One region of the Paraclostridium bifermentans genome, then DNA from elsewhere that is predicted to be linked to it. Evidence: a T-box and tRNA genes for the amino acid it is inferred to sense, from the RefSeq annotation. Region 1 holds a T-box; the other holds one or more tRNA genes.
The links. A T-box is a leader RNA that pairs with one kind of tRNA and senses whether it is charged. The one in region 1 lies ahead of asnS (asparagine--tRNA ligase), so its partner is inferred to be a tRNA-Asn.
Positions count from the first base shown of each region.

Region 2: it has a tRNA-Asn gene. The T-box ahead of asnS (asparagine--tRNA ligase) is inferred to sense a tRNA for this amino acid. The anticodon was not compared.

Region 1 covers NZ_CP079737.1:1,223,055-1,230,888, forward strand. Annotated here, with positions in the region: gene KXZ80_RS17810 (S8 family peptidase) at 1-505, shown strand, start outside; gene KXZ80_RS05840 (S8 family peptidase) at 502-2,172, shown strand; gene KXZ80_RS17650 (S8 family serine peptidase) at 2,191-3,135, shown strand; gene KXZ80_RS17655 (S8 family serine peptidase) at 3,178-3,864, shown strand; gene KXZ80_RS05850 (CDIF630_02480 family spore surface protein) at 3,925-4,119, shown strand; gene KXZ80_RS05855 (hypothetical protein) at 4,171-4,566, opposite strand; T-box leader at 4,695-4,927, shown strand; gene asnS (asparagine--tRNA ligase) at 4,983-6,383, shown strand; gene KXZ80_RS05865 (DUF3867 domain-containing protein) at 6,600-7,175, shown strand; gene KXZ80_RS05870 (YhgE/Pip domain-containing protein) at 7,207-7,834, opposite strand, start outside.
Region 2 covers NZ_CP079737.1:880,731-888,564, forward strand. Annotated here, with positions in the region: gene KXZ80_RS04290 (PolC-type DNA polymerase III) at 24-4,331, shown strand; gene KXZ80_RS04295 (CPBP family intramembrane glutamic endopeptidase) at 4,437-5,096, shown strand; tRNA gene KXZ80_RS04300 (tRNA-Cys) at 5,190-5,263, shown strand; tRNA gene KXZ80_RS04305 (tRNA-Asn) at 5,273-5,348, shown strand; tRNA gene KXZ80_RS04310 (tRNA-Thr) at 5,354-5,428, shown strand; gene KXZ80_RS04315 (alpha/beta hydrolase) at 5,538-6,482, shown strand; gene KXZ80_RS04320 (ribosome maturation factor RimP) at 6,674-7,135, shown strand; gene nusA (transcription termination factor NusA) at 7,172-7,834, shown strand, end outside.

The DNA of each region.
Region 1 (7,834 bases):
CATTAGTAAAGATACTCGTTTTTTAGAAGCTAGTAAAAATTTGACAGTGACTGTTCCAGGAACTGCTAATAAAGTCATAACAGTAGGAAGTTTTAATTCAACAACAGATACTGTATCTATTTTCTCAGGAGAAGGAGATATTGAGCAAAATGTGTATAAACCAGATTTACTAGCACCAGGAGAAAATATTTTATCTGTGCTTCCAGGAGGCAGTATTGGAGCATTAACTGGAACCAGTATGGCAACTCCTCATGTTACTGGGGTAGTATCACTATTAATGCAGTGGGGAATTGTCGACAAAAATGATTTATTTCTTTACTCACAAAAAATAAAGGCATTTTTATTAAAAGAAGCAAAAAGGAGTTCTACTTATACATATCCAAATAACTCTATGGGATTTGGATTTTTAGATTTAACAGATGTTAGACTAGATAACATATCTAATTTTAATAAAGAATATGATTCACTTTATAGAAAAAAGAAAAAAAAAAACTCAAAACCATGAATAGGCTAGAACTTCCCCTTGATTTAGCTTTTAGATATCATGTAATACATGGACCTAACTTTGAAGAAGAGCTTAAAGCAACTGGATTAGAGTACACTTACTATGAAATAAGTGACACAGAGGGTGTGTTGACATTACCTATAAGAGATCCGAATAGATATAATAAACTATTAAAAATACAGTCCTTAAAAATATTGGACTCAAGTATTGTCATGAATCAATTAGGTACAATAAGCAGAGATACTAGCAATGGCGTGGTTGCTAAAGAAGAGATAGGAGCTAACTTTTTGCAAAATAACTCAAATATACCTATAACTGGAAAAGGTGTATTAGTTGCAGTTATAGATTCAGGAATAGATTATTTACATGAAGATTTTATATACCCTGATAAAACATCAAAAATAGAATATATATGGGATCAGACTATAGATGGAAAGCCCCCAAAAGGATATAAGATAGGAACTGAGTATTCAAGGGAAGATATAAACAAGGCTATACAAGCTAACGATAAGAATTTAACTAAAGATGAAACTGGGCATGGAACTATGGTAAGTGGAATATGCTCAAGTCTTGGAAGTTTAAATAAGCAATATTCAGGAGTTGCACCGGATTCAGAGCTTATAATCGTAAAATTAAAAAAGATTGATAAAAACTATGATAGTACTTTTTTTGAAGCTGGAATTAGGTATGCATATCAGAAATCGATAGAGTTAAATAAACCAATAGTTATTAACTTATCTCTAGGAAGTAATAGCTTAATAGGAGCAACAGAAAATGTATTAGGTGAAGAACCTACATTTACAAGAGGGGTTTGCATAGTATCTGCAGCAGGAAATGAAGGAAATACTCAAACTCATTCAATGGGCAAAGTAAGCTTTGTTGGGCAGCAAAAAGATATAGAATTGGAGATTTTTGAAGATGAAAGTCTTTTAGAAATAAATATATGGATAAGTAAGCCAGATAAAATAAGTGCAGCTGTTATAGCTCCTAGCGGAGAACAAAGTAAATTTATAAAAGTATCTAGTTACAATGAAGTTTCAGGGTTATTTGATCTTGAAGCTACATGGTATGTAATAACGTATGTATATCCAACTGAATATTCAGGGCAAGAACAAATAACAGTACTTCTTAAAAATGCAACAAAGGGAATCTGGAAGATAAGATTAAAGGGAGAGTATATAACGAATGGAACTTATAATGCTTATTTGCCAAATCGAGCAATAATAAATCCTGGAACAAAGTTTCGAGATTCTACATCAGCATATACTATTAATTATCCATCTACATATGGCGATGTAATTTCAGCAGGTGCATACAACTTAGTTGAAAATAGTATATGGCCGCCATCATCAAGAGGACCTACAATAAATGGATTATTAAGACCTGATATAGTAGCACCAGGAGTTAATATAATTTCAACATACCCTGGAAATAGTTATGCAACTCTAACAGGAACCTCTGCATCAGGAGCTTATTTAGCAGGATCAGTTGCTTTGTACTTACAATATGCATTAGTAGATAATTACTATCCATTAAAAGGTTTTACTAATATGATAAGAACCTATATACATGCCGGAGCTAGAAGAAACTCAGAAATAATCTATCCAAATGATATTTATGGATATGGTTTTTTAGATATTAGAGGAGCTTTTGACCAACTCAAATAAAAAGGAGGAAATTTTATTTTGGAAAAATCCTACCTTATAATTTATAAAGGTGACATAGCATCTGATTTAAAAAAAGCTGGAATAGAAAAATATATGATTTTAAATAATAATCTTACAGTAATATATGTGCCAAAAAATTTTAGAGAAGAAAATTTAAATAGAATTCCAAGCATTACTTGGTGGCAAAACTCAGTGCCAATGAGTTCTTTAATTGAAATAACTAATAATTTACCTGAAGGTGTAAGTGTATCAGATGCAGCTGGCACAGATTATATATATAAAAATCCATATATACAATCAACAGGTAAAAATGTTTTAATTGCGATTATAGATTCAGGTATAGATTATTTACATCCAGATTTTATAGAAAACAATAAAACAAAAATAGTATCTATATGGGATCAAGAAAGCGATAAGAAAAAGCCACCAGAGGGATTAATTTTTGGAAGTGAATTTACAAGTGAAGATATAAATAAAGCTATAGAAGGAAAAGATAACACATTAAGTGAAGATAGGATAGGAACAGGAACTACAGCAGCAGGTATAGCATCAGGAAGAGGAAATTTAAACTCTCAGTATAAAGGGGTTGCTATAGATAGTGAATTAGTTGTTGTTAAGCTTAGAGAGTATAAAGATACCTATAAAAAAGGGAAAATAAATTATCAAAAATCAGATTTTCTAGCAGCTATAAGATATGTATTAGACGTGGCAAAGAAAGAAAATAAGAATATGATAATAAACTTAACAATAGGCTTGATTTCAAAATCTATTGTCGAGTCGACTATGTTATCTACGTTTAATGAGTTATCTCAACCTGGTATTGTAGTAGTAAGTGGAGCTGGAAATGAAGGAAATACAGATATCCATTACAGAGGCAAAATCAAAAGCAATGAAAAAGTAGATGATATAATTATCCAAGTTGGAAATCAAACCAATTTAGATATAACATTAGTCGTAAATTGACCTGATAAAATTGGGGCTATGCTAATATCCCCATCGGGTGAAATGAGTTATAAAATTATGTACTCTCCGGAGTATTATGTATATAAAGGGAAATTTAATCTAGAAAATACTGATTATGAGATGAGACTTGCCTATCCTTGGTTAGAGTCAGGAAATGAGGAGCTGACAATAAGTTTATTTGATATAAAACCTGGTATATGGACTCTTAGATTGATTCCAGAATTTATAATAGAAGGAAACTATGATGTCTATTTACCAAATAAAAATATTATTTCAAATGAAACTAGATTTTCAGATCCAGCATCAGAAGCTACGATAACTATGTATGCAGCGTCAGACAACGTAATAACTATAGGAACCTATAATGATAAAACAGATAGTATTTGGATTGGATCTTCGAAAGGGCCTGTAAAATTAAGTCTTATTAAACCAGATATAGTTGCTCCTGGAGTGGATATAATATCAACCTATATAAACAGTTCATACAATACCTCTATTGGTACTGGAGTCAGCGCTTCTATAGTAAGTGGAGTATTGGCAATTATATTTGAATATATAATTTCAGAGTATGAGTTTGCCAAAGAATTATTGTCAGTTGAGCCTTTAAAAACATATTTAATGTTGGGGGCTACTAAAAAAGATATATATACATATCCAAATATCACTCAAGGATATGGAATATTAAATTTAAAAAATACTATAGTGGAAATTGCAAATAACTTCGAATAAGATGAATTTTATATATCATAATGTAAAAACTAATTACAAAATGAAAAAGAGGTGATTATTATGACAAATGAAAAAAGTAAACCACTAAATGGAGAAGGAAACAAAAGATTAAAAGCTCATAGACCTGTAAAAAATGAATATACAGCAGCATGGGCAGGAACTAAAGAGTTAAAAGAGAATAGTAATGTATCTATACCATCATTAAATAATGTTGAAGAAGCTAAGGATTGGGTAGATAACGGAAGTAAATTATAATAAAAAAAACGCTACTTAATTTAAATTAAGTAGCGTTTTTTTTATTATAATTTATTCACTAGGTACTAGTATATATTCACCTGATTTTATATTATAATCACTAGAAATAATATCTATATTTTCTTTATAAACAACCTTTCTAAAATCATCAATATCTTCTATATTGGTATTGTAAGATTTTATTATATCATCTATAGTTTCACCTGAGTTGACCAAGTGCTTTACCAAGTGACGCCCATCCATAACCTTCTTATGGGCTTTGGTATAAGAAAGTTCAGTTAAATCATTAAAAGCAGGTACATTTTCAGATAAATAATTTACAGAAGTATCTAAACAAGTTATATAATTATAGATAGCTTCTTTGAAAACTTGAGACAAAGATGTGCAATCATCAACCACAGGGCCTATAAATAGCAATATAACTATAATTAATAATACATATTTCATATAAAACACCCTCCTACATAGGAGTATTATAAAATTTGTGAAAAATATACAAATTTTATGAAAAATAAAACATTGACTAGAAAAATATAAGTTGGTATAATCTTAGTAATAATTGAAATAATATAAAAATAAAGACAGTGAAGAGAAGAGTAGATATAAAATGTAGTTACAGCGATTTGAGGATGGTGAAAGCTCAATACGAAGTTTATATTGAAGAACATCTCGGAGTCTCTAACCGAAATTTAAGAAAGTAGGCTTAGACGGAAGGTCCCGTTATAGACCATAAGCAATGCTTAGCTAAGAGGCCATTTTTATGGCAATTAGGGTGGTACCGCGATAGTAATAGTCTTTCGTCCCTTTATTTGGGATGAAGGGCTTTTTTTAATATTTAAATTTAATTTTTAGGAGGACATAAAATGCAAAGAGATTTTATAGAAATTAAAGATCTTTACAGAAACAAAGAAGAACATATCGGTAAAAGTATAAAAGTAGCTGGATGGATAAGAACATCTAGAGCGTCTAAAAATTTCGGATTTATAGAATTAAATGACGGAAGTTTCTTCAAAAACATGCAAGTAGTAATATCAGATGAGAAGTTAGAAAACTTCAAAGAAATAACTAAGCTTCCAATAAGTTCATCAATACTAGTTGAGGGTGAGCTTGTAGCAACAGAAGGGGCAAAGCAACCTGTAGAAATACATGCAACTAATATTGAACTAGAAGGGGAATCAGATAGTTCATACCCATTACAAAAGAAAAGACATACTTTAGAATATTTAAGAACTATAGCTCACTTAAGACCTAGAAGTAATACTTTTTCAGCAGTGTTCAGAGTAAGAAGTTTAGCAGCTTATGCTATACACAAGTTCTTCCAAGATAGAAACTTCGTATATGCACATTCACCAATCATAACAGGAAGTGACTGTGAAGGTGCTGGAGAAATGTTTAGAATAACAACTATGGATTTAAACAGTATACCTAAAACTGAAGAAGGTGCAATAGATTACTCTAACGACTTCTTTGGAAAAGAAGCTAACCTAACAGTTAGTGGACAATTAAATGCTGAAATAATGGCACTTGCATTTAGAAATGTTTATACATTTGGACCAACATTTAGAGCAGAAAATTCATTCACACAAAGACATGCATCAGAGTTTTGGATGATAGAGCCTGAAATAGCATTTGCTGACTTAGAAGACAATATGGAACTTGCAGAAGATATGATAAAATATGTTATAAGCTATGTTATGGAACATGCTCCAGAAGAAATGGAATTCTTCAATAGTTTCATAGATAAAGGATTAATAGAAAGATTAAACAATGTAGTAAACTCTGAATTTACTAGAATAACATATACTAAAGCTGTAGAAATGTTACAAGAATCAGGTCATGAGTTTGAATATCCAGTTCAGTGGGGAGACGATCTTCAAACAGAGCATGAAAGATATTTAACAGAACAAGTATTTAAAGCTCCTGTATTTGTTACAGATTATCCAAAAGATATAAAAGCATTCTACATGAGAATGAATGAAGATGGAAAAACTGTTAGAGCTATGGACCTTTTAGTTCCTGGCGTAGGAGAAATAGTTGGAGGATCTCAAAGAGAAGAGAGACATGATGTATTATTAGATAGAATAAAAGAAATGAATTTAAATGAAGAAGATTACTGGTGGTATTTAGAATTAAGAAAATATGGAACAGCTACTCACTCAGGATTTGGATTAGGATTTGAGAGAATAATAATGTATATGACTGGTATGGCAAACATAAGAGACGTAATACCATTCCCTAGAACTCCAAAAAATGCAGAATTCTAATTTTATGTAATATAACAAAATTTTATTATATAAACAAAAGCCCTTAGATATTATCTAAGGGCTTTTAATATTTAAATTTAAATATATGATAATATAGTAGTTTAATGGAAAATATAAATTAAATATAAGCTAAATTTCAATATGTAGACATTAAAACTTTATTAGAATATAATAGTAATAAGGTTAAAAGATAAAGGTTAATCAGGAGGTAAAGATATGTCAGACGATAGAATAATTGATTTCAATGAACTAAAAAATAAAGTAAAAGATTCTGATGTAGATAAGTTTGAACAATATATATATACTCTTTATAACTCAGTAATGAGTGGTAGTATGAGTATGGTTGAGTTTTCTAAAAAAATAATGGAATATATGAATGAAAATAACATATCTCAAGAAAAATTTATAAATATCCAAAAGAAATTTATGGAGAGATATGGAATGGATTCTTCTGAAATTGATGAACAATTAAAGAACCTTGGTATAGATCCTAAAAATATAGACTTAAGCAATATGGAGAATGTCAATTTTGAAGAAATAAAAAAAAGTATAGGGTTTTATGAAAAATATAATTATAAGATAAAACCAAAAGCTTCTGTAGAAACATATATAAAAAATGATCACAATGATATAAGAATTATATTTGATCAAGAACAAGTTACTTTAATAAGTCAAGGAAAGATAAACCTTGTTGATGCAGAGCTTAATGAACTTTTACTATCATATAAAAATTCATTAGATAAGACTATAAACATAACTATGTGTGAAAACATAACAGAATATGATTATTAAAAAAGAGATAGGAATTATCCTATCTCTTTTTTTAATGTTCAGAAAGACCACTCTCACTGAACTTTTCATTAAATTTATGATAAATTTTGTTTATAGGTTTTTTAAGTGGTAATGCAATTATAAGAGAAATTGCTATATAGAATGTTAGAATAGCTAAATCTCTATATAATACAGGAGTATAAACCCCACCAACAGATTCTCTTAACATAGAAATTGAATAAGTAAATGGTAGATATGGATTTACCATTTGGAAAAACTTAGGTGTAACTTCTATTGGGAATGTACCACCTGAACCAGCTACTTGTATAACTAAAAGTATAATTCCCATAGCTTTACCCATATTACCGAATACAGAAAGTAGAGAATAAACAATAGCTGTAAATACTATACTTGTAAATACAGAACCTAACACTAGTAGAACTGGATCTACAGGTTTTACACCAAGTACATAAATGTCTCCTAGACTTACTATTAATGCTTGGACTATTGCAATTAATACAAATGTAAGACCTCTACCAAAATAAACCTCATAAGATTTATAATTTCCATGAACCTCAGCAGATAAAAGTGAAGATAATAAAAGTAATCCAACCCATAATGATAATACTGTATAGAATGGAGTCATAGCTGATCCATAATTTTCTATTGGGTATAACTTA
Region 2 (7,834 bases), 340 kb from region 1:
TGATGGAGAGGAGGGAACTTCTTATGGAAAATATTAAAGATTATTTAGAAAAACTTGAAATAGAAAATAATATTTTAAACAAACAATTAGCAGATGTATATGTAACAAAAGTAATATACTTTAAGGAAGAAAAAATAATATATATATATTTATCTTCAAAAAATATAATCAGTTATATATACACAGACATGCTAAGAGAAGAAATTAAGGAAAAGCTTGACTACTTTAGTGATGTGAAAATTAAAGTAAGATATGTTAAATTAGAAAAACAGAAAACAAAAGATATCATAAAAAAATATTGGTCAAATATACTACATATATTAATTAATTTATGTCCATCACTAAGTGGTTGGGTGAAAAAAGTTGAGTATATGTGTATAGATGATACGTTAAAAATAAAGTTACCATCAGATTTATTTTATAGGAGACTTACAAATCAAAATGCTATACAGGTTTTAAAAAATGTATTAGCAGAAGAGGCTGGAATCGAAATAGATATAGTTTTTGAAAAATCTGTTAATCGAGGTCCTGATGTAGAAAAGTTAATTATGAAAAATGATAATTTAGTTGAACAAATGGTAAAAGAAAGAATAGCAGAATCATTAGAATTAGATGATGAAAATGAAGCTGAAATTGAAGGAAATGAAGCTATAGTAGCTTTATCAAAAGAAGAATATATTTATGGAGAAAATGTAAATGCTCCAGTTGAAAAAATAAATAGATTAAACCCTAACTCAGGAACTGTGTGTGTAATAGGTGAAGTTTTTGATGTTGAATTAAAAGAGTTAAGAAATGGTAAAGTTCTTTTAATAGCAGCAGTAACAGATTATACAAGTTCAATAAGTTGTAAACTGTTCTTAAATGATATGAATAAAGATAAAGTTATAGATTCAGTAACTAAAGGTGCTTACCTAAAAATAAAAGGTGACGCACTTTATGATAACTATCAGAGAGAACTAACGATGACAATAAGTGGGATAAAACAAGAAGTTAAAGAAGAACGTATAGATAAGTCAGACGTTAAAAGAGTTGAGCTTCATGCACATACTCAAATGTCATCAATGGATGCTATATGTCCAACAAAAAAATTAGTTGAGAGAGCTGCAAAATGGGGGCATCCTGCAATAGCAATAACAGATCATGGAGTGGTACAAGCATTTCCAGAGGCTATGGACGCGGCTAAAAAACATGGGATAAAGGCTATTTATGGTGTTGAAGGATATTTAGCAGAAGATGAAGTTCCTATAATAAAAGATCCAAATGATAAAGAGCTATCTCAAAGTTTTGTAGTATTTGATATAGAAACCACTGGATTTTCTAATACAAATGATAAGATAACGGAGATTGGTGCTGTTAAAATAGAAAACTTTAAAGTTGTAGATAGATTTAGTGAGTTGGTAAATCCTGAAACGGACATATCGTATAAAATACAGGAATTAACAGGAATTACTAATGATTTAGTAGCAGATAAACCAACGATAGAGGATATACTACCTAAGTTTTTAGAATTTATAGGTGACGATGTTTTAGTTGCGCACAATGCGGATTTTGATATGGGATTTATATCTCAAAAAAGCAGAGAACAAGGTCTAGAGTTTAAAAATAAGAGTGTGGATACGTTGACTTTAGCTAGGGTTTTATTACCACAATTAAAAAGACATAGATTGAACCTTATTGCTAAAGCATTAGGAATACCTCTTTTGAATCACCATAGAGCAGTAGACGATGCAGAGGCTACAGCCCATATATTTATAAAGTTTTTAGAAATGCTTAAAAAAGAAGGTGTTGAAAAGTTAAGTGATGTAAATGAAAAACTTGGAGGCCTTGACTATACAAAGATTGCAACAAATCATATAACTTTACTTGCTAAAAATTACACTGGCTTAAAAAACTTATATAAGATTGTATCGGATGCCCATGTAAATCATTTTTACAGAGCTCCTAGGATATTAAGGAGTGTATTAGAAAAGCATAAAGAAGGTCTAATAATAGGGTCTGCATGTGAAGCAGGACAAGTATTCGCCGCTGTTAAGAAAAATTTACCAGACGAAGAAATAGAAAAGATAATAGATCTATATGACTATATAGAAGTTATGCCAATTGATAATAATAGGTTCATGATTGAAAAAGGTGAAGTTAAAGACGAAGAAGAATTAAAGGAGTTAAACAGAAAATTAATCAATGTAGCTAAGAAGTTTAATAAAATACCAGTAGCTACAGGAGATGTACACTTCTTAGATAAGCATGAAGCTGTTCTTAGAAAAGTTTTGAAAAATTCTCAAGGATTTAAAGTGGATGAGGAAGAAACATATCTTCATTTTAGGACTACAGATGAGATGCTAGAAGAATTCAGCTATTTAGATCCAGTAGAAGCATATGAAGTAGTTGTAGCAAATACTAATAAAATAGCAGATATGATTGAGGATATAAAACCAATCCCGGATGATACATATCCACCTGTAATAGAAGGCTCTGATGTAGAACTTAGGGAAATGTGCTATGAAAAGGCAAAAAGAATTTATGGAGATCCTATGCCAAAAGTAGTTGAAGCAAGATTAGATAGAGAATTAAACTCTATAATTGGAAATGGGTACGCGGTTATGTACATCATTTCTCAAAAACTTGTTACTAAGTCGTTAAGAGATGGATATCTAGTTGGATCTAGGGGATCGGTTGGGTCATCTTTTGCGGCTACTATGAGTGATATAACAGAAGTTAATCCATTACCTGCTCACTATATATGCGAAAATGAAGAATGCAAATATTCTTATTTTTATGAAATAGGAGAGTGGGGATCAGGAGCAGACTTGCCAGATAAAGATTGTCCAAAGTGTGGAAGACCTCTAAAAAAAGATGGTCATGATATACCATTTGAAGTTTTCTTAGGATTTGAAGGAGATAAAGAACCGGATATAGACTTAAACTTCTCTGGTGATTATCAGCCAATAATTCATAAATATACAGAAGAATTATTTGGTGAAGGATATGTTTATAGAGCTGGAACTATAGGTACAGTAGCAGAAAAAACAGCATTTGGATATGCTAAAAAATATATAGAGGAAAATAATATAAATACTACTTCAGCAGAAGCATTAAGGTTAGCAAATGGATGTACAGGAGTAAAAAGAACATCAGGGCAACATCCTGGTGGAGTTATGGTTGTTCCTCATTATAAAGATGTTTATGATTTTACGCCTATACAATATCCTGCAAATGATACTTCATGTGGAGTAATAACTACTCACTTTGACTATCATTCTATAAGTGGTAGAATACTTAAACTAGACATACTAGGGCACGATGTGCCGACCATAATAAGAATGCTTGAAGATATAACCGGGATAGATGCCACAACAATACCATTAGATGATAAAGAAACTATGTCATTATTTACATCAACAGATGCATTAGGAGTAACACCAGAAGAAATAAATTGTCCAATAGGTTCACTAGCAATACCAGAGTTTGGAACTAAGTTCGTTAGACAAATGCTACTTGATACTAAGCCGACTACATTTGCAGAGCTTGTTCGTATATCTGGTCTTTCTCATGGTACTGACGTTTGGCTAAATAATGCTCAAGAGTTAGTTCAAAAGGAAATAGTAGGTCTTAAGGATGTTATATCTACTCGTGACGATATAATGAACTACCTTATATTTAAAGGATTACCTCCCAAAATGGCTTTTACAATAATGGAAAGTGTTAGAAAAGGTAGAGGGTTAAAACCTGAGCATATAGAAGAAATGGAGAAAAATGATGTCCCAGAGTGGTATATATGGTCATGCCAACAAATTAAATACATGTTCCCTAAAGCGCATGCTGTTGCATATGTAATGATGTCATTTAGACTTGCATATTGCAAGGTTCATTATCCAGAAGCTTTTTATGCAACTTATTTTACAACTAAGGCAGAAGATTTTGACGCAGATTTAATTGTAAAAGGATTAGGGGCGATAAAATCAAAGATAAGAGAAATTGAAGAATTAGGAAATGAAGCAACTACTAAAGAAAAAAATATGCTAATAGTTTTAGAAGTTGCTCTTGAAATGTATGCAAGAGGTATAAAGATAATACCAGTTGATATATATAAATCGAATGCTAAAAATTTCCAAGTTGTAGGTGAAAAAACTTTATTGCCACCTATGATAGCTCTACAAGGGGTGGGAGAGAATGCAGCAATAAATATTCAAAATGAAAGGGATAATGGAGAATTTATATCTAAAGAAGATCTTAGAAAGAGAACTAAAATTTCAAAAACTGTAATTGAAACTTTAACAAATCATGGATCTTTAGAAAATATGAGTGATAAGAATCAATTATCATTATTCTAATAAATAGGATTATAACTTATGTAAACTTGTGAGTTATAATCCTATTTGTACATATGATGACTTTGAGTATATAATTAAAATGAATATAAAAAAGGGGGAATTATTATGAATACAAACTTAATTTCGTTGATTATAGGAATTTGTGACGTTTTAATAATTTTTATTTGCTTAAAAATATCGAAAAAAATATTTCCGGGGAAAAATAAGGAATTTAATGAAAGTAAAAGTAGGTTTTTATTAAAAAAAAGTATGGTGAGTTGTATATGCATGATTTTAGGATTTGTTTTAGTTAAAAGTGTTATAATATCAAATTGGATTTTATATTTACATATAGTTCCATCAAAAAATATTTTCAATACATATATGCAAAATGCTACTATCATAAATACGATAGTAATTAGTATTCAAGTTATTATAATAGGTCCTATAATTGAAGAATTAATCTTTAGAAAAATTTTACTTGGAAAGCTATTAGAAAAATTTAGTAATAGACCTATCAAAGCTATAGTATATTCAGCTTTGATATTTGGAATTGTGCACTTAAATGTTATACAAGGTGTAGCTGCATTTGGAGGCGGAATAATATTAGGTTTAATCTATTATTATACTAAGTCAATTAAAGCAACTATGTTTGCTCATATATTAAATAATTTTTTAATTATAATACCAAATCCAATAGGGTTATGGATGAATTTAATATATTTAATAGTAGGATTTTATCTAATTAAAAAAGGAAATAATAAACTGAAATTATGCACATGCTAAGTGTCGAAAAAAATCGAAAGAAAAAGCGAAAAAATTAATAAAAAAGGTTAACAAAATTTAAAAAACATAATATAATAATAATGTAAGAAATGAGGCGACATAGCCAAGTGGTAAGGCAGTGGACTGCAACTCCTTGATCCCCAGTTCGAATCTGGGTGTCGCCTCCAAAATAAAATGGGAATATAGCTCAGTTGGTAGAGCAATTGACTGTTAATCAATGGGTCACAGGTTCGAGTCCTGTTATTCCCGCCATATACGCTAGTGTGGCTCAACGGTAGAGCAGCTGACTTGTAATCAGCAGGTTGTAGGTTCGATTCCTATCACTAGCTCCAATTATAGACAAGCTAATAATAGCTTGTTTTTTTTGTTAAAAAAGTAGAAAAGAATTTGAATTTATTGTATACTAAGTATTAGTACCAAGTGATAAAATGGGAGGAATTAATGAAGAAGTCAATTTTAGTAGTGGTTTTAATCAGTTTAGTTTTATTAATAGGATCTTGTGTAGTAGGGTATTTAGTGTATGATGGATCTGTTGGATCTAGTCAAAAAATAAAAAATGAAGATATAGTAGAAGTTTTTTCACATAGAGAAGGGAAGCCTTTAGATAAGTTAAAAAAATATAAGTATGAAGATGTTTTTATAAACTCACCTGAAAATGGATACAAAATAGAAGGTAAATTTATAAAGTCAAATATACCTACCGATAAAAGCATAATCTTAGTTCATGGAATTGAAAGTAATTATTATGAATATCTAGAAAAAGCATATGAATATTTAGAACATGGTTATAATGTAATGCTATATAACCAAAGACATACAGGCCATACTGGTGGAAATAATTATACATTTGGACTTTATGAAAGATATGATTTAGAAAATGTAGCCAAGTTTGTAAAGAAAAAATATCCAAATGGATTATTAGGAGCTCATGGACATTCGATGGGAGCTGCAACGGTTGTTATGCATTCAGAAATTAATGAAAAAAATAAGTATGTAGATTTTTATATAGCAGATTCTCCTTATCATGAGATGCAAGATGCGATAAGATTAGGAATTGAAGATAAAGATATACCGCTATTACCTGTTGGGTATGCTAAGTTTATGGGGAATATATACACAAAGGTTAAATCTGGATTTAGCTATGAAGATGTAAAGCCATATAAAGCTGTTCAGCATATTACAACTCCTATGTTTTTAATACATGGAAAAGAGGATAAAGTATGTTCTCCAAATAGTAGCAAAATAATTTATGACAATATACCTCATAACAAGAAAGAGTTATGGTTAATTGATGGAGTTCAACATGTTAATGGATATGATATATTAGGAAAAGAATATTTTGATAGGATATATAAATTTATTGATAATAAAGTTCAAAAAAATTAAATTTTAAGGTATTAAAAATAGGATAAAACATTGAATAATACTAGAAAGTTTGCAAATAAAAACAATGTATGGTATTATAGTATATAAAATAGTATAAAATGTAAAAACTAAGAGTGAGACGGAAAGTTCTCACTCTTTTATTTATAGTACTTATAGACTATAAAATAACAACTGAATAGGAGGTAAGTCGAATGAAAAAAAGTACAGAAGCAATGATAGAAGAATTAGTACTTCCAATAACTAATGAAAATAACATCGAAATCGTTGATGTTGAATATGTTAAAGAAGCAGGCGAATATTACTTAAGAATATTTATAGATAAAGATGGGGGTGTATCTTTAAACGACTGTGAAGTTGTAACTAGAGCTATAAACCCTATATTAGATGAAAAAGATCCAATAAAAGAAAACTACTTCTTAGAAGTATCTTCACCAGGACTTGATAGACCACTTAAAAAAGAAAAAGACTTTGTAAGATATGCTGGTAGAGATGTAGAAGTTAAATTATATAAACCTATAAATGGATTAAAACATTTTGAAGCGGAATTAGTTGAACTAGCTGAAAATAAAGTAGTTAAATTAATAGTAGACGGTGAAGAGATGGAATTTGATAAAAAAGATATAGCACTTATAAGACTTGCTGTAAAATTCTAATTAAAACTTAATATCGAAAAATAGGAGGATAAAGAAATGAACCACGAGTTTGTAGACGCATTAGAAGAATTAGAAAAAGATAGAGGAATAGATAAAGAAATACTTATAGATACTATAGAACAAGCATTATTAACTGCTTATAAAAAGAACTTTGGATCGGCTCAAAATGTTAGAGTATATTTTGATAGAGAAAAAGGAGATGTAAAGGTTTACTCTCAAAGAATAGTTGTTGACTCAGAAGATATATATGATACTTTCTTAGAAATTGAAATAGATGAGGCTAGAGAAATAAGCCCTAACTATGAAATTGGTGATATAATAGAAAATGAGATAACTACTACAGAATTCGGAAGAATAGCAGCTCAAACTGCAAAGCAAGTAGTTGTTCAAAGAATAAGAGAAGCTGAAAGAGATATAGTTTATAATGAGTTTATAGACAAACAAGATGAAATAGTTACTGGAGAGGTTGCTAGAGTAAACAAAAACATAGTGCATGTAAATCTTGGAAGAATAGAAGCTATAATGACTCAAGCAGAGCAAATACCAGGAGAGCATTATCAAGCAGGACAAAAAATAAAGGTTTATATATTAGAAGTGAAGAAAACTAATAAAGGACCTCAAATAAGTGTTTCAAGAAGTCATCCAGGTTTAGTTAAAAGACTATTTGAAATGGAAGTTCCAGAAATATTTGAAGGATCT